DNA from 4 places in the Pseudomonas sp. C7.1 genome. Region 1 is predicted to be linked to each of the others. Evidence: predicted binding sites of a transcription regulator. Region 1 holds the regulator's gene; each other region holds the start of a gene.

The links. The regulator FliA, encoded in region 1, starts transcription of late flagellar genes. The targets are predictions, from matches to a motif close to CTAAAGTTTNNNNNNNNNNNGCCGNTAA.
Region 2: a site for FliA is predicted at 2,605-2,632, ahead of flgM (flagellar biosynthesis anti-sigma factor FlgM). Genes of this name have one in related genera too.
Region 3: a site for FliA is predicted at 2,240-2,267, ahead of AC0T4W_RS16955 (methyl-accepting chemotaxis protein). Genes of this name have one in related genera too.
Region 4: a site for FliA is predicted at 3,389-3,416, ahead of AC0T4W_RS05865 (flagellin). Genes of this name have one in related genera too.

Annotation. Positions count from the first base shown of each region.
Region 1 is NZ_JBWDTL010000003.1:2,218,036-2,223,561, reverse strand. Features, by position in the region: gene flhA (flagellar biosynthesis protein FlhA) at 1-822, shown strand, start outside; gene flhF (flagellar biosynthesis protein FlhF) at 838-2,139, shown strand; gene fleN (flagellar synthesis regulator FleN) at 2,217-3,047, shown strand; gene fliA (RNA polymerase sigma factor FliA) at 3,044-3,790, shown strand; gene AC0T4W_RS13845 (chemotaxis response regulator CheY) at 3,888-4,262, shown strand; gene AC0T4W_RS13840 (protein phosphatase CheZ) at 4,282-5,070, shown strand; gene AC0T4W_RS13835 (chemotaxis protein CheA) at 5,082-5,526, shown strand, end outside.
Region 2 is NZ_JBWDTL010000003.1:2,526,435-2,531,960, reverse strand. Features, by position in the region: gene AC0T4W_RS15345 (TIGR04283 family arsenosugar biosynthesis glycosyltransferase) at 1-232, shown strand, start outside; gene AC0T4W_RS15340 (TIGR04282 family arsenosugar biosynthesis glycosyltransferase) at 229-840, shown strand; gene AC0T4W_RS15335 (flagellar brake protein) at 837-1,586, opposite strand; gene AC0T4W_RS15330 (flagella synthesis protein FlgN) at 1,668-2,135, opposite strand; gene flgM (flagellar biosynthesis anti-sigma factor FlgM) at 2,221-2,565, opposite strand; gene flgA (flagellar basal body P-ring formation chaperone FlgA) at 2,723-3,481, opposite strand; gene AC0T4W_RS15315 (chemotaxis protein CheV) at 3,555-4,487, shown strand; gene cheR (protein-glutamate O-methyltransferase CheR) at 4,532-5,359, shown strand; gene AC0T4W_RS15305 (transglycosylase domain-containing protein) at 5,431-5,526, opposite strand, start outside.
Region 3 is NZ_JBWDTL010000003.1:2,885,347-2,890,872, forward strand. Features, by position in the region: gene AC0T4W_RS16945 (imelysin family protein) at 1-922, shown strand, start outside; gene AC0T4W_RS16950 (DUF1513 domain-containing protein) at 932-2,041, shown strand; gene AC0T4W_RS16955 (methyl-accepting chemotaxis protein) at 2,392-4,017, shown strand; gene AC0T4W_RS16960 (efflux RND transporter periplasmic adaptor subunit) at 4,219-5,349, shown strand; gene AC0T4W_RS16965 (multidrug efflux RND transporter permease subunit) at 5,376-5,526, shown strand, end outside.
Region 4 is NZ_JBWDTL010000003.1:552,682-558,207, reverse strand. Features, by position in the region: gene fliS (flagellar export chaperone FliS) at 1-163, opposite strand, end outside; gene fliD (flagellar filament capping protein FliD) at 167-1,582, opposite strand; gene AC0T4W_RS05870 (flagellar protein FlaG) at 1,650-2,036, opposite strand; gene AC0T4W_RS05865 (flagellin) at 2,117-3,292, opposite strand; gene flgL (flagellar hook-associated protein FlgL) at 3,687-4,943, opposite strand; gene flgK (flagellar hook-associated protein FlgK) at 5,216-5,526, opposite strand, start outside.

The DNA.
Region 1 (5,526 bases):
GTGGCCGAGGCTGAGGTGTATCCGGATCGTGAGTTAGCGATCAATCCTGGCCAGGTGTTCGGCCCGCTTAACGGCATCGCCGCCAAAGACCCGGCCTTTGGCCTGGAGGCGGTGTGGATTGACCCGACTCAGCGCGATCAGGCGCAGTCACTCGGCTACACCGTGGTGGACGCCAGCACCGTGGTCGCCACCCACCTCAACCAGGTGCTGCACAAGCACGCTCATGAGCTGCTTGGTCACGAAGAAGTACAGCAGCTTATGCAGCTGCTGGCCAAAAGTTCGCCCAAGCTGGCCGAGGAGCTGGTGCCGGGGATGATTACCCTGTCGACCTTACTCAAAGTGCTGCAGACCTTGCTGCAGGAGCAGGTGCCAGTGCGCGATATCCGCACCATCGCCGAGGCCATCGCCAATGTCGCGGTCAAGAGTCAAGATCCCGCCGCGATGGTGGCGGCGGTGCGTGTCGCGTTGGCCCGTGCAATCGTGCAAAGCATTGTGGGACTAGAGCTGGAGCTGCCTGTGATCACCCTTGAACCCAGGTTGGAACAGATATTGCTCAACAGTATTCAGAAGGCCGGTCAAGGCTCCGAGGAGGGCATCCTCCTGGAGCCTGGCATGGCCGAGAAGCTGCAGCGTTCCCTGGTGGAAGCGGCGCAGCGCCAGGAGATGCTCGGCAAGCCAGTGATACTGCTGGTGGCCGGTCCGGTCCGGGCGATGCTCTCGCGATTCGCGCGGCTGGCGGTTCCGAGTATCCATGTACTGGCATACCAGGAAATTCCGGATAACAAGCAGGTCACCATCGTTGCCACGGTGGGGCAGAACTAACCGAGGTTACAGGCCATGCAGGTCAAACGCTTTTTCGCCGCCGATATGCGTACCGCCATGAAGTTGGTGCGTGATGAGCTGGGTGCCGATGCCTCGATCATTGGCAATCGCCGGGTAGCCGGCGGTGTCGAACTGACCGCCGCGCTGGATTATCAGGTGCCTGCCGCACCGGCCCGTCAGCCAAACCCTGCGCTGGAAGCCGAGCTGCGCAAGACCCAGGCAAAAATCGCCACGGCCCAGGCCGAGCTGACCACCCGCACCCAGGTTGATGCCGGCAAGGACCGCCAGCTGTTTGGCGCTGCCGACAGCCTGCCTGCTGACAGCTTGGCTGCCGTGATGCGCAAGTCTCAGGTTGCGCCTGCTGCGGCAACCGATCAGCGTGCCCTGGACGCCATGCGTTTCGAGTTGCATGGTCTGCGTGAGTTGATCGAAGTGCAGTTGGGTTCAATTGCCTGGGGCCAATTGCAGAACCGCCGCCCGCAGCAAGCCAATCTGTGGCGCCGCCTGCAGCGCATGGGGCTGTCTGCCGAGCTGTCGAAAGCCTTGCTGGAGCGTGTCAACACCCTGACAGAGCCCCGCCAGGCCTGGCGCATGCTGCTGGCGCATCTGGCTCACGCGATCAAGACGCCGAAGCAGGAGCCGATGGAAGAGGGCGGTGTGATCGCTCTGGTCGGCCCGGCCGGCATGGGTAAAACCACCACCCTGGCCAAGCTGGCTGCGCGTTACGTGCTCAAGTACGGCGCGCAGCATATTGCCCTGGTTAGCCTGGATAGCTACCGCATCGGTGCTCAGGAGCAACTCAAGACCCTGGGGCGCATTCTCAATGTTCCGGTGACCCTGGTCGATCCGGGGCAGTCTTTGACCCAGGCTCTGGCCCCGCTGGCGCGCAAGCGTGTGGTGCTGATCGATACAGCCGGCCTGCCGGCTAACGATCCGGCCTTGCGCATGCAGCTGGAAACCCTGGCCAGCCGCGGCGTCAACGCAAAAAATTATCTGGTAATGGCCGCTACTAGCCAGGGCCAAGTGCTAAAAGCCGCCTACCATAGTTATAAGCGCTGCGGCTTGTCTGGCTGCATCCTGACCAAAGCAGATGAAGCCACCAGCCTGGGTGAGGTTTTAGGACTGGCTATTAGCCAGCGTCTACCGGTAGCCTATCTCACTGATGGGCCACGCATTCCCGATGACCTGCAGATACCTCGCAGTCATCAATTGGTTAGCCGAGCTGTAGGGCTGCAGGCGACCCAGGATCCAAGTGAGGATACGATGGCGGAGATTTTTGCCGGCCTTTACCAGCAACCCGCACGGCGCGTCAGCTAAGCGTCAGGCTGTTGGGATTGAACCGCGCTTAGCCGGCCAAGTGGCTCCAGTCGAAGTTAGACAAGGTGTTTAGAAATATGGGTATGCATCCCGTACAGGTGATTGCGGTGACTGGCGGCAAAGGTGGCGTCGGTAAGACCAACGTCTCGGTGAACTTGGCGTTGGCCCTGGCTGATCTCGGCCGCCGGGTGATGCTGATGGACGCCGACCTGGGCTTGGCCAACGTCGATGTGCTGCTTGGCCTGAGCGCCAAACGCACTCTGGAAGACGTCATCAGTGGCGAGTGCGAACTGCGTGATGTGTTGCTGCAGGGGCCGGGCGGCATTCGTATCGTACCGGCAGCGTCTGGTATTCAGAGCATGGTGCAGTTGACTCCGATGCAACATGCGGGGCTGATCCAGGCCTTCAGCGATATCAGCGACAACCTCGATGTGCTGATTATCGACACCGCAGCCGGCATCGGTGATGGCGTGGTTAGTTTTGTGCGCGCCGCCCAGGAAGTACTGGTGGTAGTGTGTGATGAGCCGACCTCGATCACCGACGCCTACGCGCTGATTAAGCTGCTCAACCGTGACCACGGCATGAATCGTTTTCGCGTATTGGCCAATATGGCCCACAGCCCGCAGGAAGGTCGCAACCTCTTTGCTAAGCTAACCAAAGTCACTGATCGTTTTCTCGACGTTGCCCTGCAATATGTAGGTGCGGTGCCTTACGACGAGTCAGTACGCAAGGCCGTGCAGAAGCAGCGTGCGGTCTACGAAGCCTTCCCGCGCTCGAAGTGTGCGCTGGCGTTTAAGGCGATAGCCCAGAAAGTCGACGCTTGGCCGTTACCGGCCAACCCGCGCGGCCATTTGGAATTTTTCGTTGAGCGTCTGGTGCAGCAACCGATCGCAGATACGGCCATATGACAGCAGCCTCTGGACTTCGTATGTATAGCAAGGCGCAGGCGCAGGACTCCCAGCACCAGTTGATCGAGCGCTACGCGCCTCTGGTCAAACGCATTGCCTATCACCTGTTGGCCCGGCTACCGGCTAATGTGCAGGTTGACGATCTGATTCAGGCCGGGATGATCGGCCTGCTCGAAGCGTCAAAAAAATACGACTCCAGTAAAGGCGCCAGTTTCGAGACATTTGCAGGTATTCGTATTCGCGGCTCTATGCTTGATGAAGTGCGTAAAGGTGATTGGGCACCCCGTTCGGTGCACCGCAATAGTCGCATGGTCAGTGATGCGATTAGAAAAATTGAAGCCAGAACCGGCAGAGACGCTAAAGATCAAGAGGTTGCGGCCGAACTCCAATTGAGTCTCGAGGATTACTACGGCATTCTTGGCGACACTTTAGGCAGCCGTCTGTTCAGTTTCGACGACCTGTTACAGGACGGTGAGCACGGTGGGCTGGGTGAAGACGCGGGCAGCAACCACCTTGAACCTTCTCGTGATCTGGAAGATGAACGCTTTCAGGCGGCCCTGGCGGATGCCATTGCCAACCTGCCGGAGCGCGAGCGTCTAGTGTTAGCGCTATATTACGATGAAGAATTGAATCTTAAAGAGATCGGCGAGGTGTTGGGGGTTAGCGAATCTCGTGTAAGCCAGCTACACAGTCAGTGTGCCGCTCGTTTACGCGCTCGTTTGGGTGAGTGGCGCGCACATTGAACAGCATTCGTTATCGCTAGGCCGGTTTCACGATTAAAAGCGCATGCAGGTTGCTGGGTGCGTTTGGGACTGTACGGAGGTCGACTTGGACAAGAACATGAAAATCCTCATCGTTGATGACTTTTCAACGATGCGACGGATCATCAAGAACCTCCTGCGTGACTTGGGGTTCACCAACACAGCGGAAGCCGATGATGGCGTCACTGCGCTGCCCATGCTGCAAAGCGGCAGTTTTGACTTTTTGGTGACGGACTGGAACATGCCCGGCATGACCGGTATTGACCTGCTGCGCGCGGTGCGCGCCGATGAGCGCTTGAAAACTCTGCCGGTGTTGATGGTTACCGCAGAAGCCAAGCGTGATCAGATCATCGAGGCAGCCCAGGCTGGGGTTAACGGTTATGTGGTCAAGCCGTTCACCGCCCAGGTACTGAAAGAGAAGATTGAAAAGATCTTCGAGCGAGTCAACGGCTGATGTCTGCCATGAGGGTGCTATGGAACATAAAGATTCCGTTCAGGGTGATCTTGAGTCGACTCTGAAACACAACGCTCGCCAACTGGTAGACAGCCTGGAACAAGGCAAATTTGGTGAAGCGGTAGAACTGATACATGAGCTTAACAAGGTGCGTGATCGTGGCCTGTATCACGAGGTCGGTAAGCTGACCCGTGAGCTGCATAATGCCATCGTCAATTTCCAGCTCGACCCCCGTATGCCGCATGCCACGGAGGTTTCGCAAATCACCGATGCTACTGAGCGTCTGAATTACGTGGTAACGATGACCGAAAAAGCGGCCAATCGCACCATGGATCTGGTCGAGCAGAGTGCGCCGTTGGTTAACGACCTCAGCGATGAAGCGCAAAGCCTGAGTGCTGACTGGGGGCGCTTTATGCGCCGCGAAATGAGCGCCGATGGCTTCCGTGAACTGGCCAAGCGTGTTGAGCTGTTTCTGGCGCGCAGTGAGCGCGATGGTGCCAAATTGTCTGGGCACCTCAACGATATTTTGCTGGCTCAGGACTATCAGGACCTGACCGGTCAAGTGATCAAGCGTGTCACGCAGCTGGTGACTGAAGTGGAAAGCAATCTGCTGAAGTTGGTGTTGATGGCCAGTCAGGTGGACCAGTTTGCCGGCATTGAGCACAACCATGAGTTGCTCCGCGCCGAGCAAGAAAAACAAAAAGAGCCTTCCAGTGGTGAAGGTCCGCAGATTCATGCCGATAAGCGTGAAGACGTCGCATCCAATCAGGATGATGTCGACGACCTGCTTTCCAGCCTGGGATTTTAGGAGCACGTCTTATGAGCTTCGGCGCCGATGAAGAAATCCTCCAGGACTTCCTGGTAGAGGCCGGCGAGATTCTTGAACTACTGTCCGAGCAGCTCGTAGAGCTGGAAAGTCGCCCGGACGACATGAATCTGCTCAACGCTATTTTTCGCGGGTTTCATACCGTCAAAGGTGGTGCCGGTTTTCTCCAGCTCAACGAGCTGGTGGAGTGCTGCCATATCGCAGAAAACGTCTTCGACATCCTGCGCAAGGGTGAGCGGCGCGTCGATTCCGAGTTGATGGATGTGGTGCTCGAAGCACTGGATGCCGTCAACAGCATGTTCACCGAGGTGCGTGAACGCACCGATCTCACTCCCGCCACTCCAGCGCTGCTGGCCGCTTTGGCTCGCCTGGCTGAGCCTGCAGGTGCCGCTGAGCCCGTGCCTGTTGAAGCCGAGCCTGAACCAGAAGTGGAGCAAG
Region 2 (5,526 bases), 310 kb from region 1:
GGGCGGTTACGCGCAGATTCCGCTGATGGAAGATTTGCAGCTGTGTCAGCGGCTTAAGGTGCTGGCACGGCCGCGTTGTCTGCGTCCTCCATTGTCGACCTCTAGCCGGCGCTGGGAGCAGCGCGGAATCTGGCGTACCGTGTTGCTCATGTGGTATCTGCGGCTGGCCTATTACTGTGGCGCCAGCCCGGACAAATTGGCTCGTCAGTACCGTCGAGGGTCGCTGCTATGAACCTGTCGATCTCATTGCATATGCTTGCGCGCGCACCTGTGGTGGGGCGTGTGAAGACGCGCCTGATTCCGGCGCTGGGCGCTCAGGGTGCCTGTGATGTGCAGCAGTTGCTGCTTGCGCACGCGCTGCAGTTGCCGGCTCATGGTTTTAGCGAGCGCTTTCTGTGGTTGGATGATTTGCCGGATGTTGATCTGCAGCAGCTGGCGCAACGCCTTGACTGGACGCTGGTCGAGCAACCCGCGGGTGATCTGGGCGAACGCATGCGCCGTATTGCTACTCTCGGGCTGGCAGAAAGTGATGCGGTGATTCTGATCGGCAATGATTGCCCGGCGCTCGACGGCGACTATCTGCAGGCCGCTTGCAGCGCGTTGCAGGAAAAATCTGTGGTGATCGGTCCGGCAGAAGATGGCGGTTACGTGTTGCTGGGGCTGCGCAGCATGGCGGCGACATTGTTCAGCGATATGCCATGGGGCACTGAGCGCGTCTTCGATATGACGCTGCAACGCCTGCAGCAACTGGGTTGGCATCCAGCGCTGCTACCTGCGTTGTGGGACGTGGACCGACCTGAGGATCTGTCGCGCTTGGCGGCCTTGAATATCCTGATCTAGAACAGCCCGTCACTCTCGAAACGTCGTGCTTCGCGCTGCAGCTGATAGACAAAACGCTCGACCAGACGCTGTTCCTGGCCATTTATGCGGTGAAAGCGTGCGCCGACAAAGGTGGTGTCGACTTTCTCTTCGTACTGCACGTGACGCATCTCAATGGCGGTGGTCATGGCGCCGAAAGGAAATCGTGCAGTAAAGCGCTCATATACCTGGCCGGCTTGCAGGCTGCTGCTGATATTGCCGGGAAAGCGCAGTTTGCAGCCAGTTGCGGAGATATCCAGCAAATGCCCAGGCATGGCTGTGCGCAATTTGTCGCCGGCCAGCTCGACCTTAATCAGTTCGCTTTGCTTGAGCGGGGCGCGGAAGGCACTGCGCCGCTGGTGATAGGTCACCTCAAGCGGCATCGGGCTGAAGTAGCAGCGCGCGCCTTCATGCTCGGTGATGCGCACGTTCTGTTCGCATTTCCAGGCCACGCGCACACCTTCATGGAACGCTTCAACATTGAACGCCTCGCCGTTGGCCAGATAGCGCTCGCCATCATTAGGCACAAACTCATCGAGAATTAGCACGTTCTTGTCGCGATCAACGTCGATCACGTAGCTCTGGAAGCGTTGGTTGCGTTCGTGGAAGGTGATGATCAGTGGGTCATGGTTTTGTTGCAGTTGGCGCAGGTTAGCAACTATCTCCACCGGTGCTTTGAGCACCTTGGGTGGCTGCGGGCCATCTTCCTGACTAAAAGGACTGGACACGGTCCGTAACTCTCCGAGCAAATGCTATGGCACTAGCATACTGGCAATATGACAGTATGTCCCCTGTGCCTTTTATAGGTTTCAGGCCTGGCTGAGCGGGCGCTGCTGGCCGATTCTAGCGGCACTGCCGCGGCTGTCATAGAGGCTGGGCGTCTCATTACCACGCAGAATGCCGAGCATGCTGTTAGCCGAGGCCTGGCTGGAGCGAATCAGTCGGCCATTACGCAGGTTAGCCGCCTGGCAGCGTTCGAGCAGGGCGTTGAGTTGGTCGCCGCGCTCAAGCAGCAGTTCGCCCTGATTAGATTGCGCGGCAAGTGCTTGTAGGCCGGCGCGGTCGGGGCTTAGCTTGAGACTGGCGAGCAGTTGACTGCGCTCCTTGCCGTGCTGGTCGAGTAGGGTAAGCAGCGGCAATTTTTCCGTCAGGATGTCCTGCAGGCGAGGGAGGTCGCGATCGCTGAGGGCCTGGAATTCGGTGTCGATCAATTCAAGCAACTGCTCGGCGGTGCCGATATCGTTGGTGAACAGTTCAAGCAGGCTGGTGTCGTGCATTGCGGGCTCTTCGGGGTAACAGACATTGCAGTGCGTGGCATGCAGTGTCTATTGGGCGGCCAATTACCCCAGCGTAGCCCGGTGACTAGCGCTGGGATTCGAAATTAAGCAGTTTGCTGGCGACACGCTGACTATCGACCTTGTAGCTGCCGTCTTCGACCGCCTGTTTGAGCTGGGCGACACGTTCTTTATTGACGGTTGGCTGATCGCGCAGCTTTTCGCTGACTTTCTGCAACTGTTGGGCCTCTCGGCTCAGCTGTACCGACTCGCCGCTCTTGCCGGCTTGTTGCGCCTGCTCGACGGGGCTGGGCACGTTGCCAGGTTGTTTAGCGCCGATGGCTTCGTTCTGGCCACCTGCCTGCGCACTGCCGGTCCGCCCCGAATTGGCTGGCGTTGCGGCATTGTTGAGCCGGTTGATGTCAATGACCATGATGCAAAACCTCGAACAGTGTATGGACGCTTGCCTAGCTTGTCGGCATTGCCCTGGAAAACTTTAGGGCAAAAAAGTGTGCGTCGGGTAACAGTCTAAACACAGTGTGGCTAATCGTCAGCTCACTGAATACACAAAGCTAAAACAAGAATCATGCCTACATTGCTACTTCAACCTGTCCAGGCCCAACAACGCGGGCCCGGATCACCCGATTGGAGCGTTGGTTGCGCACGCTGATTTGTTTGCCAATTGTGCCATCTGACAAGGCTTCGCCAAGCATGCGCACACTGATACCGCGGCTGCGGGCGCTGATCACTACTTGATCGCCTTTGCGTATGGCTTCGGCCATTTGTACATGAATTGGCGCAAGCACTTGATCGGGCAGCATGGGTCGCGTCAATTTCTTGCCGACTGCCTGCTTGAGGGCGGTGAGATAGCCTTGGTTGAGCAGGCCGACATCGCGCTCGGCTAGCACTACATCCATATCCGTCAGCAGATTGTCACGTTTGAGTGGGCGGCTGGCGATCACCACTTCGCGGTACAGGCGCACTTGTCCAGGCACGAACACTGTCCAAGGCGCAGCGCTATCGCAGCGCACGCGCAAGGTCACGCGGCCAATCGGCTCGGCAGGGCTTTCCAGGGTCGTGATCAACGGTTGTGAGCACAGCGGCAGGCGCAGGCGTGGGTCAAGCCGGTTGATTTGAATCTCATGGCGGCCAGCGATGTTGCTACGCTGTAAATAATCGCTCACCGCTTGCTCAAGAAAAACTTCGCCAGCGCCGATAAGTTGTTCAGGCCGCGTGGCATTGGCTGATGCCAAGACGCTATAGCCGAGTGCCAGCAAAGCAGGTACAACTGCCAGCCAGTAGCGGCATTTTGCGAGTGAGTGTCGGTTAGTTGTCGTTTCAGTGTTCATGTGGGTTGGGTAGCAAGGCGCGTGCCGCCTGCTACGCTGACAGCAATCTGTTACTCAAATAAGGAGTTTGGGTATGGCCGGTGTGATGGATTCGGTTAACCAGCGAACTCAGTTGGTTGGACAGAATCGTTTGGAATTGTTGCTGTTTCGTCTGAACAGCAATCAGCTGTATGGGATCAACGTATTCAAGGTGAAAGAGGTATTGCAATGCCCCAAACTCACCATCATGCCCAAATCCAGTCCGGTCGTTCGCGGTGTTGCCAATATCCGTGGCGGTACTATTCCGATTCTTGATTTGTCCATGGCCACCGGCAGTGCGCCACTGGCCAATATCGACAACAGTTTTGTCATCATCACTGAATACAACACCAAGGTTCAGGGCTTTCTGGTGCAATCGGTCGAGCGCATCGTCAACATGAACTGGGAGTCGATTCATCCGCCACCCAAGGGCACCGGCCGCGATCATTACCTGACGGCGGTCACCCACCTGGACGACAAGATGGTCGAAATCATCGATGTCGAGAAAATTCTGGCCGAGGTGGCGCCAACATCGGAAGTGATTTCCGAGGGCGTGCTAAGCGCCGAGACCCAGGCGCGGGCGGTGAGCATGCGCGTGTTGACCTGCGACGATTCTTCGGTGGCGCGCAAGCAGGTAACCCGTTGCCTGGAGACTGTCGGTGTGGAGGTGGTGGCGCTGAACGACGGGCGTCAGGCGTTGGATTATCTGAAGGCGATGGTTGAAGAAGGCAAAAATCCTGCAGAGGAATTTTTGATGTTGATTTCTGACATCGAAATGCCAGAAATGGATGGCTATACGCTGACTGCGGAGATCCGCGCTGATCCACGCATGCAAAAGCTGCACATCATCCTGCATACTTCGTTATCAGGCGTGTTTAACCAGGCCATGGTGAAGAAGGTGGGTGCGGATGATTTTCTCGCCAAGTTTCGCCCGGATGACCTGGCGGCACGTGTGGCTGAACGCATCAATATTGCGGCAGGGGACTGAGGGCTTGGCCCTCAGTGAATCATATGTTTGTCGAGGCCTCGCGAGTGTCTACAGGTAATTTGGATTTCGAGCAGTTCCGGACGTTCCTGGAAAAAGCCTGCGGCATTCTGCTTGGCACCAACAAGCAGTATCTGGTTTCCAGTAGGCTCAACAAGTTGATGGAGCAGAACAGCATCAAGAGCCTGGGTGAGCTGGTGCAGCGCATGCAGAGTCAGCCACGCAGTGGTTTGCGTGAGCAGGTGGTTGATGCCATGACCACCAATGAAACCCTGTGGTTTCGCGATACCTATCCGTTCGAGGTGCTGAAAAAACGCGTACTGCCGGAGATGATCAAGGCCAGCCCGGGTCAGCGTCTGCGCATCTGGTCGGCGGCCTGCTCCTCGGGGCAAGAGCCCTATTCGCTGTCGATGACCATCGACGAGTTCGAGAAGACGAATATCGGTCAGCTCAAGGGCGGCTTGCAGATTGTTGCCACCGACCTTTCACCGACCATGTTGATCAACTGCAAATCCGGTGAATATGACAGCCTGGCGATGGGCCGTGGCCTTTCCCAGGAGCGCCTGCAGCGATATTTCGACCCTAAAGGGCCGGGACGCTGGGTGGTTAAACCGGCGATTCGTAGCCGCATCGAGTTCCGCCCACTCAACCTGCTGGACAGTTATTCCAGCCTGGGCAAGTTCGATGTGGTGTTCTGCCGTAACGTGCTGATCTACTTCTCGGCCGACGTGAAGAAGGACATCCTCACGCGCATTCATGCCATGTTGAAACCGGGCGGTTATCTGTTTCTGGGGGCATCTGAAGCGCTCAATGGCCTGCCTAACCACTACCAGATGGTGCAATGCAGCCCTGGGATCATCTACAAGGCGAAGTAATAGTTGCAGGGTTCAAAAAAGCGGGAGGCCATTGGTCTCCCGTTTTTATTGTTGGTAGTTTTGATTCTGACCTACAAGGTGCTGGCCTGGGCCGAGGGTATGGGCGGCAAGCACTGGCTGCGGGTATCCGCCTCAAGGTAGGGCAGCAGAATTGGCGCCATGCCTTT
Region 3 (5,526 bases), 670 kb from region 1:
CCGCCAACTGGCCATCAGCGGCCAGGCCTTCTGCACAGACCAACAGAACCTCGCCGAAGCCCGCCAGGCCTTTGCCAGCGCGCAGAGCGCCTGGGCCGCCGTGCAACCGGTGGCCTTTGGCCCGCTGGCGGAAGGCAACCGCGCCTGGCAGGTGCAGTTCTGGCCAGACAAAAAGAACCTGGTGGCACGCCAGGTCGAAGCGCTGGTCAACAGCAAGCCTGAGCTGACCCCGGCCGATCTGGATAAATCCAGCGTGGTGGTGCAGGGCCTGACCGCCTATGAATACCTGCTGTTCGACCCCGCCATCGACCTGAATATCGCCGAACAGAAAACCCGTTACTGCCCGCTGATCGTCGCCATCGGCCAGCACCAGCAAGTGCTTGCCGCCGATGTGCTGAGCCAGTGGCAGGCCAAGGACGGCATGGCTGCGCAGCTCAAAAACTTCCCCAACACACGCTACGCCGAAGCCCCGGAAGCGGTGGCAGAACTGCTGCGCACCCAGGTCAGCGCCATCGACGGGCTGAAGAAAAAGCTCGGCACGCCACTCGGCCGCCAGAGCAAAGGCTTGCCGCAGCCCTATCAGGCCGAGGCCTGGCGCAGCAAAGCCAGCCTGGCCAACCTCGCGGCCAGCCTGGCCAGCGCCGAACGCATCTGGCTGGGTGCCGAACAAGATGGCATCCAGGCTCTGCTTAGCAGTGATCAAGATAAACTGAAACAACGCATCAACGCCGCCTACAGCGACACTCGCCAGCGCCTGGCCGCAGCCCAACGCCCGCTCGGTGAGTTGCTTAGCGACGAAGCTGGGCGCACCGAGGTCAACGCCCTGTATGACAGCCTGAATGTGTTGCATCGCCTGCATGAATCCGAGCTAGCGAAGACCCTGGGCATCCAACTGGGTTTTAACGCTCACGATGGTGACTGATTCATGCAGATCAATCGCCGCGCTTTTCTAGGGCTAAGTGCCGCCGCCGTGGCGACCACAGCAGTTGCCGCTAGCGCTTTTGGCGGCTGGACGCTGATGCACAGCGGCCCACAACCGTTATTGCTGTCGGCACGCAACGATAGCGCCGGCAAGCACTTCGCGGCGGGCTACCGCCTCGATGGCAGCCAAGTGTTTGCCACCCAGGTCCGCGAGCGTTGTCACGATGTGATCAGCCATCCGTTTCTGCCGATGGCGTTGTTTGTCGGCCGTCGCCCAAGCACCCAGAGCTACCTGATCGACACCCGCGACGGCAAGCTGCTGCAGACCCTGAACTCGCCCAAGCAGCGCCACTTCTATGGCCACGCGGTGTTCCACAAGGACGGCGAATGGCTGTACGCCACCGAGAACGACACCGCAGATCCCGGTCGCGGTGTGCTGGGCGTCTACCGCCTGCAAGGTGGGCAGTTGCAACGTGTCAGCGAACTGTCGACCCACGGCATCGGCCCACACCAGCTGCTCTGGCTACCCGACGGTGAAACCCTGGCGGTGGCCAACGGCGGCATCCGCACCGAGGCCGACAGCCGGGTGGAAATGAATCTCGACGCCATGGAGTCCAGCCTGGCGCTGCTGCGTCGCGATGGCAGCCTAATCAGCAAAGAACAGCTGCCGGAACGCATGAACAGCGTACGCCACATGGCCGTGGCCAGCGACGGCACCCTGGTCAGTGGCCAGCAATATATGGGCGAGATCAGCGATGCGGTGCCGCTGCTGGCGATCAAGCGCCCTGGCCAACCCTTCCAGCATTTCCCGGTGGCCGACGCGCAGCGCCAGCTGATGAACCAATACACCGCCAGCGTGGCGATCCACAGCGAGCTGCGCCTGCTGGCGTTAACCGCACCGCGCGGTAACCGGGTGTTTATCTGGGACCTGGACAGCGCCGAGCTGCGCATGGATGCGCCCCTAGCCGATTGCGCCGGCGTTGGCGCGGTAGCCGACGGCTTTGTAGTCAGCAGTGGCGTTGGCCGGTGCCGCCTGTACAACTGCCGCAGCGCCCGGATCAGCAGCCAGCCCCTGCAACTCCCCGCAGGGCTGTGGGACAACCACCTGCGCCTGGTCTAAACGCCGTTCTTGAGGCGCTCTCCCCATTGCGTGTTGCGAGGCGATAAACCGTAGGTTGGGTTGAGGAGCGCAGCGACGAAGCCCAACGATCTATGCCAACGCCTGTTGGGCTTCGCTGCGCTCAGCGCCAACCTACCGATTGCATGCAATCGCAATAGGTACAGAGCCTTTCTTAAGCCTGTAAAAGCCTGCGGCACGCTAAAGAACGCTGCCGCAGAGCCGATCTATACTCCTAGCAGCCGCTGCTTCAGGCAATCCGGCCCAGCCGATACCAGTCAATAGGGATATTCGCAGCTAGGACGCGCTCTGCGTCACTGGTATTCCGCCTCCCAAACACAGGGGTATTACCGATGTTTCTGCAAAAATCCTTGCGCGCGCAAATTCTTGCCCTGCTCGGCGGCAGCCTGGCGCTGATTCTGGTCACCGCACTGGCCTGCTTCAGCTTCCTCTCCAGCGGCATGCAGGCCTATCGCGGCCTGCTTGAAGGCCCACTGGAAAGCTCACGTCTGGTTGATCAGGCCAACTTAGAATTCAAGATCCAAGTGCAGGAATGGAAGAACGTGCTGCTGCGTGGTAGCGACAAAGCCCAGCTGGACAAATATTGGACACAGTTCGAAGCCCAGGAACGTAAAGTCCAGGATGTACTCGGCAAATTGCTCGCCTCGGCAGGCAGCGATAATAGCCTCAAGTCAAAAGTCGAAGGGCTGCGCCTGGAACACAAAACGCTAGGTAACAACTACCGCAAGGGCCTGGACGTTTTTATCGCCTCCGGTGGCGATCCTAAGGCGGGTGATAAAGGCGTAGCAGGTATGGACCGCGCCGCCAGCCAGCAAATGAACGAACTTGTCGAGCAGTTGCGCAAGCAAAGCCTAGACCAGGCCAGCCTAATCAACGCCTCATCTGATCGAATCATCACCTTCGGCACCCTGCTGATGTTGGGTGCTACCGTGGTGATCGCGCTGTTCAGCCTATGGCTGATCAACCGCAACCTGATCAACCCGATTCGCGAGCTGATCGAGCACATCTCCCAGCTCAGCCAGGGCAACTTCGGCAAGCGTATTGACTCGACCCGCCAGGACGAGCTGGGCAACCTCGCTGTTGCCGCAAATATTCTGCGCGACTTCCTCGCCGACACCTTCACCCGCCTGAAACGCAGCACGGCTGATCTGGACACCGCCAGCGGCGAACTCAACTCCATCGCAACAATGATGGCTGAGGGTACCCGCGAGCAGTTCTCGCGTACCGACCAGGCCGCCACGGCCATGCATGAAATGTCCGCCACCGCCCAGGAAGTCGCCCGACATGCAGCCGAAGCCGCCGGCGCCGCCGATGCCGCCGACAGTGCCGCACGCCAGGGCGAGACGGTGATGCAGGCAACCATCAAGACCATCACCGATATCCGCAGCGAGATCACCAACACCTCCGAGGTGATTCGCCGCCTGGAAGCCGACAGCGGGCGCATCGGCAAGGTTCTAGAAGTGATTCGCGGCATCGCCGAGCAAACCAACCTGCTGGCGCTTAACGCCGCCATCGAGGCTGCCCGCGCGGGCGAACAAGGCCGTGGCTTTGCCGTGGTTGCAGATGAAGTGCGCACCCTGGCGCAGCGCACCGCCGAGTCCACCGCAGAAATCCACCAGATTATCGACACCGTGCAAACCGGTGCGGTGAATGCGGCGCGCGCCATCGAGAGCGGCCAACAGCGCAGCGAGGAAGGCGTAACCCAGGTCACCGAAGCCGGCGCCACGCTGCAGCTGATCACCAGCGCGGTGGAAGCGATCCGCGATATGAACCGGCAGATCGCCACCGCCGCCGAGGAGCAAACCTCAGTAGCCGAGGATATCTCGCGCAACCTTACCGAAATCACCGCCATCGCCACGGCCAACCAGGAGAACGTACAGCGCACCGAAAGCGCCGGGCAAAACCTGCAAGTCCTCTCCGGGCAGCTCAATGAGGTGACCCAGCGCCTGAGTGCCTGATCCCCCGAGCTAGCTACAGCGCAACAAGCAAAATGCCAGCCTATGCTGGCATTTCTGTTTAAAAAACACTTGATCAATCCGGCAACTTTTGCACAACATTTCTCTGTAAATGCGAATCTTTGACAGGCCTTTGCGCGAGGTCTAATGTGCCCCTCTTGCCTATTCCCAGGCTCTTCAACCGCCTTGCCAAGGAACCGGAATATGTTGCTCCGCCGCATGCTGATCATGCTCGGCGCAGTACTCGTCGTGGTACTCGCCCTCGCCGCCTACAAAGGCTTCTCCATTTACCAAGAAGTGCAGATGTTCTCGGCGCCGCAACCGGCCATCAGCGTCGATGCCGCGACGGCAGAAGAACGTCCGTGGCAGGGTCGCCTACCGGCCATCGGCACACTTAAGGCCTTCCAGGGCGTTGACCTGACCGTGGAAGTCGGCGGCACCGTACAGCAGGTGTTGTTCCGCTCCGGTGAACAGGTCAGCCTGCAACAGCCGCTGATCCAGATGAACAGTGATGTCGAGCAGGCCAGCCTGGCCACCGCCCAGGCCGAGCTGGGCCTGGCCCGGGTCGAATTCGAGCGCGGGCGTAGCCTTATCAACCGCCAGAGCATCTCGAAAAGCGAGTTCGACCGCCTTTCCGCCAGCCTGCAGAAGGCCAACGCCAGCGTTGCCCAGCTGCAAGCCATGCTGGCGAAGAAGCGCATCCTCGCGCCGTTTGCCGGCACCATCGGCATCCGCCAGGTCGACGTCGGTGACTACCTCGCCTCCGGCACCACCATCGCCACCCTGCAGGACCTGAGCAAGCTCTACGTCGACTTCTTCCTGCCGGAACAGGCCGTGCCCAAACTGGCTGTCGGCGAGCGCGTGCGCTTCAGCGTGGCGGCTTACCCGGACGAGGTGTTCGAAGGCGAAATCGCCGCAATCAACCCCAAGGTCGAAGACGCCACCCGTAACGTGCAAGTGCGCGCCCTGCTGATCAACCCGGACAGTAAATTGCTGCCCGGCATGTTCGCCAATCTGGAAGTGCTGCTGCCGGGCGAACAAACACTGGTCGTTGTGCCAGAAACCGCCATCACCTACACCCTCTATGGCAATTCGGTGTACGTGATCGGCGAGAAGAAAGGTGAAGACGGCCAGGTGGTCAAAGACGACAAAGGCCAGGCCGAGCGGGTGGTCGAGCGCCGCTTCGTCGAAACCGGCGAGCGTCGTGAGGGTCAGGTGGTGATTAGCAAAGGTCTGCAAGCCGGTGAGCAGGTGGTAACCGCCGGCCAGCTGAAGCTGGACAACGGCGCCCGTGTGAGCATCGCCAACGCACAGGCCAAGCCGAGCGCCGAGTAAGCGCGCAGGCGTAAAGGAACTTATTTATGGCTTTTACTGATCCGTTTATCCGTCGCCCGGTACTGGCGACCGTGGTCAGTCTGTTGATCATCCTGCTTGGCTTCCAGGCATTCAGCAAACTGACCATCCGCCAATACCCACAAATGGAAAACGCCCTGATCACGGTGACCACGGCGT
Region 4 (5,526 bases), 1.7 Mb from region 1:
CAACCGCCTCACCACGCATGCCAGGCTGGCCATCCGCCTGCGCCTGCTTCGCTAACAACAGGCGCTCGATAGCACCATCAAGCAGCATCTGCACCGCCCGGTAATTGCTGACTTCCTGGCTGATCTTGACTTGCTTGTAGGTGTCGATGGATTTCTTGCTCATTGGTTATTTATCCTTTCTGACAAAGCCCGGCAGGTTGGCAAGCGACTGGGTCAAGCGATCACCGGTCTGGTTCAACTGCGCGACCAACGCATCCATAGCATTGAATTGGGAATACAGACGAGCCTGTACCTTCTCAATTCGCAAGGCGAGGTTTTCTTTCTGCTTGTCGATGTCACTAATAGTCGACTGCAAGCCGCTCATGCGTTGCTCGAGCACGCCACCGGCCTTGATAAAGCCGTCGATGCGTTTGTCGACTCGACTCATCAGGCCAGCCTCGCCGGTGAAGAAGCTGCTGACTGCATCGAAATCACTTTCGAGCGCGCCCTTGAGCTTGTCATCATCGATCTTCAGGGTGCCGTCTTTCTGAGTAGTAATACCCAGATCAGCCAACACGCGAAGTCCGCCCTGGCTTGCAGGATCAACCAACTCACTGCGTACAGCACTCAGCAGGTTGCGCACAGTTGCATCGCCGACCAGGCCGCCAACCACCGGCTCCTTGCCCTCACCCACCGGCACCACACTGGTCAACTCGTTGCTGGTCTTGATCAGCTTGTTATAGGCGTCGACAAATTTCTTGATGCCATCGGTAACGCCGCCCGTATCCTGCCCCACCGTTACCGTCAGCGGTGCATCTACTGGCGTTTTGCCAATCAGCTCAAGGGTCACCTCAGGGATGGCACCCGTCACACTATTGGTTGGGCTAGTCAGCGTCAGCCCGTCAATGCTGAACTGCGCATCGGCCGCCTGGGTAATGTAACCCGCGCTGGCAGTATCCGCAGTATTCAAGGCAACCGTACCGTCGGCCGCCAACGCAGCCAGATTGCCAGTGCCCGTCACGATTACGTCACTGCCTGCACCGGTGGTACTGGAGCTGAATACCAGACGCGACTCCCCGGTTGTCGAACCCGGGTTGCTCACAATATTGACGCTAATGCCCTTGTCTTTGAGCGCCGCATTGAGCTGGTCGCGGGTACTCGACAAATCGGAACCGACTGCAATCTTGACCGGTGTGCCAGTATCACTGGCACCGAGCTTGACGGTAAAGGTTTCCTCGCCAGCGCCGCTGCTGAAGGTATTGTCTACCGCAGCGGACGCCACCTTGCTCGAGGCAGCCAGGCGCTCCACTGCCACTTGATAGACACCCGCCAAAGCACTCTTGCTGGCAGAGGCCGTGACTGCGGCGGTATTGGATGAGCTGGCGGTACGCTTTTCAAACAGCGCTGGATTGTTCAATTCCTTTAGCGCTGTCTGGAAGGCGCTAAGCGCACTCTTGAGCTGGCCCAAGGCGGAGAACTTGGTAGTCGTAGCCTTTTCAAGGCGCGCGAGCTGCGCGGCCTTCGGTGCCTTTTCTGCATTAACCAACGCACCGACGATGCTGTCGATGTCGATGCCAGAACCAATACCCGTTAAACCGACCATGTTAACCACCTCGTCATGAGAATGACGCTCAACGCTAGAAATCAATAACAACCAAAAATCATGCCACTCAGGCTTCAGCCTTGAACAGTAAACTACGGATTTCTTCCAGATTCTCGGCCAAACGCAACGCATCTTCAGTCGGGATCTGACGAACGACATCGCCCGATACTGAGTCGGTGACCTTTACCACCACGCGCCCGGTGGAATCATCGACAGCGAAGTTGAGGTCGCGCCGTATTGACTGAACGAAGCCCTGAATCGAGGACAGGGCTTTTTCAACCGACTCCCGGTCCGATTCGACAGGCTGTTCGGCTTGCTCGGTTGCTGCTGCACGAGCCGACGATTCTGGTGCAGGCACCGACCCAGGCCGCGACACAGAGCCGCTGGCCGCGCCGGCTGGCGACTTCGTCCCAGCTGTTACCAACGACAACGGGTTGCTGATACCTATGTCCATCGTCACACCCTCTCAATGGCAAGACGGGGGAAGCGCTAAGCACTTCCCCCCGTAGTCTAACGCTGACTAACTGTTTCAGCTTACTGCAGGAGGCTAAGCACCGCCTGCGGCAACTGATTGGCCTGAGCCAGGATCGCGGTACCAGCTTGTTGCAGAACCTGATTCTTGCTCAGATTCGCGGTTTCAGCAGCGAAGTCGGTATCCTGAATCCGCCCGCGGGCAGCCGATACGTTTTCACCAATGTTTTGCAAGTTGCTAATCGTGTTCTCAAAGCGATTCTGCACCGCACCCAGATCGGCACGCTGGTTATCGATCTGCTTGAGGGCATCATCAATGACCAGCACGGCCGCCTGCGCACCTGCCGCGTTGGTGATGTCTATATCTTTAACGGAGTTAGCAGCAACAGGCACTAATGGAGCCGGAGTCACGGTGCCAAATGTCGCACCAGTCGTGTCAGTGTCGGCGAAGGTGATAGTCACAAGATCACTGGTGGGGACCGCTTGGGTGGGATCTGCCTTGTTAATCACCTGATACACGCCGGCGGCATTCTTATGCACACCCACTTCCACGTTGGCGTCGTTGATAGCCGCAGCCAGTTTGTCGGTGGCCTGCTCAACCGTATCGGTGGTAAGCAGTTCCGCCGTCACAACCACGTCGGCCTTACTTCCGAAATCAAGCGTCAAGCTCACTGTACCGTCTGCTGTAGCAGCGGTGGCAGAACCGAAGGCGGTTTGAAAGAAGGTACCTTCAAGCGAGTCAGCACTCATTTCAGCGATGTTGACGCTGATGCTTTCGTTCGCAGCCGAACCCACCTGAAAGTTCTTGGTGCCGAAATTACCATCAAGCAATTTCTGACCACCGAAGGTGGTGGTGTTGCTAATACGGTCCAGTTCTTTTTTCAACTGGCTGACTTCAGAGTTCAAGGCCGTACGCTCGGAAGTGCTGTTTGAGCCGTTGGACGACTGCAGGGACAGGTCACGCATACGCTGCAGGATATTGGTGGACTGCTGCAGGGCACCTTCAGCGGTCTGCGCCAGGGAGATACCGTCGTTGGCGTTACGCACCGCTACACCCAGACCATTAATCTGGCTGGTAAGACGGTTGGCGATCTGCAGGCCGGCAGCATCATCCTTGGCGCTGTTGATGCGCGAACCGGTGGACAAACGCTGAAGCGAGGTTTGCAGCGCATTGGAGGAAGAGTTCAGGTTGCGCTGAGTGTTCAGGGACGGGATGTTGGTATTGACTGTAAGGGCCATGATGTTTGCCTCCAATGGGCTGGTACTAAAGGTAGCCGGGTAGTGCGAGCTTGGTTGCCTTGCTCAGGCACCCCAGTTACTTCGCATTCGTAATCTTTATCGGCGCTGGCCTAGGATGCTTTAGGTTTTTTTGGCCTATTTCGCGAAAAAAAATTCTTCGGGGTTAACAATCAGTTAGCTCAAACGATAAGACGAATGCAGGGTTTGGGCAGGTTTACGTCAGGAAACCCCCAATTAACAACCACATCTGGACTGTAGGAGCGGGCTTGCCCGCGAGCTTTCGGGGTGACGCTGCCAGCTATATGCACAAAGCTCGCGACCAAGGGATCCCCTACAGCGGTAAAAAATACCCGCAAGTTTTCGGCAATCAAGCGGCTCTAAGAACTACGAAGCATCAACGCAGCTGGTTGAACAGGTTGAGGTTGCTGATTTTTACAAAACTCTGCTGCGCTGCCTCCAGAATGATCGACTGAAAGGACAGACGCGACAGCGCCTCGGCGTAATCCAATTCACGCAGGTCGGCCTGCACGCCTTTGTTGACCAGAGTGACGTCGTCGTTATCAGTCAGGGTCGACTCGATAATATTCAGGCGTGCACCGATTTCGCCGCGCACGCTGTCCACCGTAGTCATGCCGTGATCCAGGTTGGTCAGCGCCTCGGCCACCGCGTCGCGCGTTTGCAGGTTGCCGGCCGGGGTGTCCACACCGTTTTCCAGGGCCGTGCGCAGATTGGCGATGGTGGTCAAAATACCCTGCTTTTCTTGTGTTGGATCGGCCGTGATCTGAATGGTTTCGCCTCCCACCGGAACCCCGTCGAAGTGCAAGGTCACGCCGCGAAACACCAACTGATCGCTATCATCTGGGTCATCGTCGAGTTTGCCGCTGGCCAGCACCGTGCCCGGCACACCGATTTCAAACACTTCATAACTCTCGGCATCTGGATTGCCGAAAACGATTTCAATACCGGCCTGCGGAAAGTTGTTTGGTGGTAACGCGGCGAAAGCCACTTCGTCCTGCACCAAGGGTGCTGAGACGCCCAGGGTAGAACCCACTGGACTCACTGTAAGCACGCTACCTAAGCGCCCCGCATTGGTGACGCGCTCGAAAATCCGCTTGCCACTGCCACTGATCGCCATGTCCAGCGAGCTAGCCACTTGCAGCTTGCGTTGGCCCTCGTCGCCTTCATAGCTGTAACTGCCATCGGCCTGGCGCACGAAGGGTTGGGTCTTGCCCTGAAACCCTGAAAACAGGTACTCGCCGCGAGCATTGCGGGTGTTCATCAGGCTGAGCAACTCATCCTCGCGCTCGCCCAGCTCGGCGGCGATAGACTGGCGGTCGCTCTGACTCAGTGCGCCATTACCGGCCTGCACCGCCAGCTCGCGCACGCGCTGGAGGACGGTATTGACCGAGTTGAGGGTGACTTCCTCCTGGGTCAGGCTGTTGTTGGCCGCCGCAAGGTTGTCTTTGTATTGGGTCAGCACGTTCTGCTGTTGCTCCAGCTGCAGCAGGCGCACCGAGGCAACCGGGTCATCCGCTGGAGTGAGGATGCGGTTGCCAGTACTGATTTGTTCCTGGGTGCGGGTGACATTTGCGTAGTTGCGCTGGATGCCCTGCACGCCGTTGTTGAACGCCTGGATGGTGGAGATGCGCATGAAATCTTACCTCTTAGGCGGCCTGGACAATTGCCTTGCTGCCGAAACCGGATCGCCAGCAAGCTGGCTCCTACACAGTTTGCTACGCGACAGCGCAGCGTCTGGACGACGGGATATCTCCTACAGATCGCAGGGTACGCCAGACACCGCGAGCAGCTCCTCCCCCTAACCCTCGGCTTTGGCGTCCTGCGTCGCCCTACCTCCTGCATCCTTGCAGTCGTCTCCTGGAGGGAGAGGGTATTGTGCTGCGCGCGCCGGCGAGCCGCGCGCTTTTATCTGAACGTATTGATCAGGGTATCGAACAAAGAGCGCGCAACTTGAATGACTTGCGCCGAAGCATTGTAGTACTGCTCGAACTTGATCAGATTGGCCGCTTCCTCGTCGAGGTTCACCGCCGACAGCGAATCACGGCTGTCAGTGGCCTGTTTAAGTATCGCGCCGGTGGCTTCGCTGTCCTGCCGAGCTTGTGCAGTCAGGGTGCCAACACGCTCGACCAGGTCGCCATAGCCATCGGTGAAAGTAACCCCGGTGCCGATGCCGGTCACCGTTGGATCTACGCCAACCGTCTGCTTGCTTTGCAGAT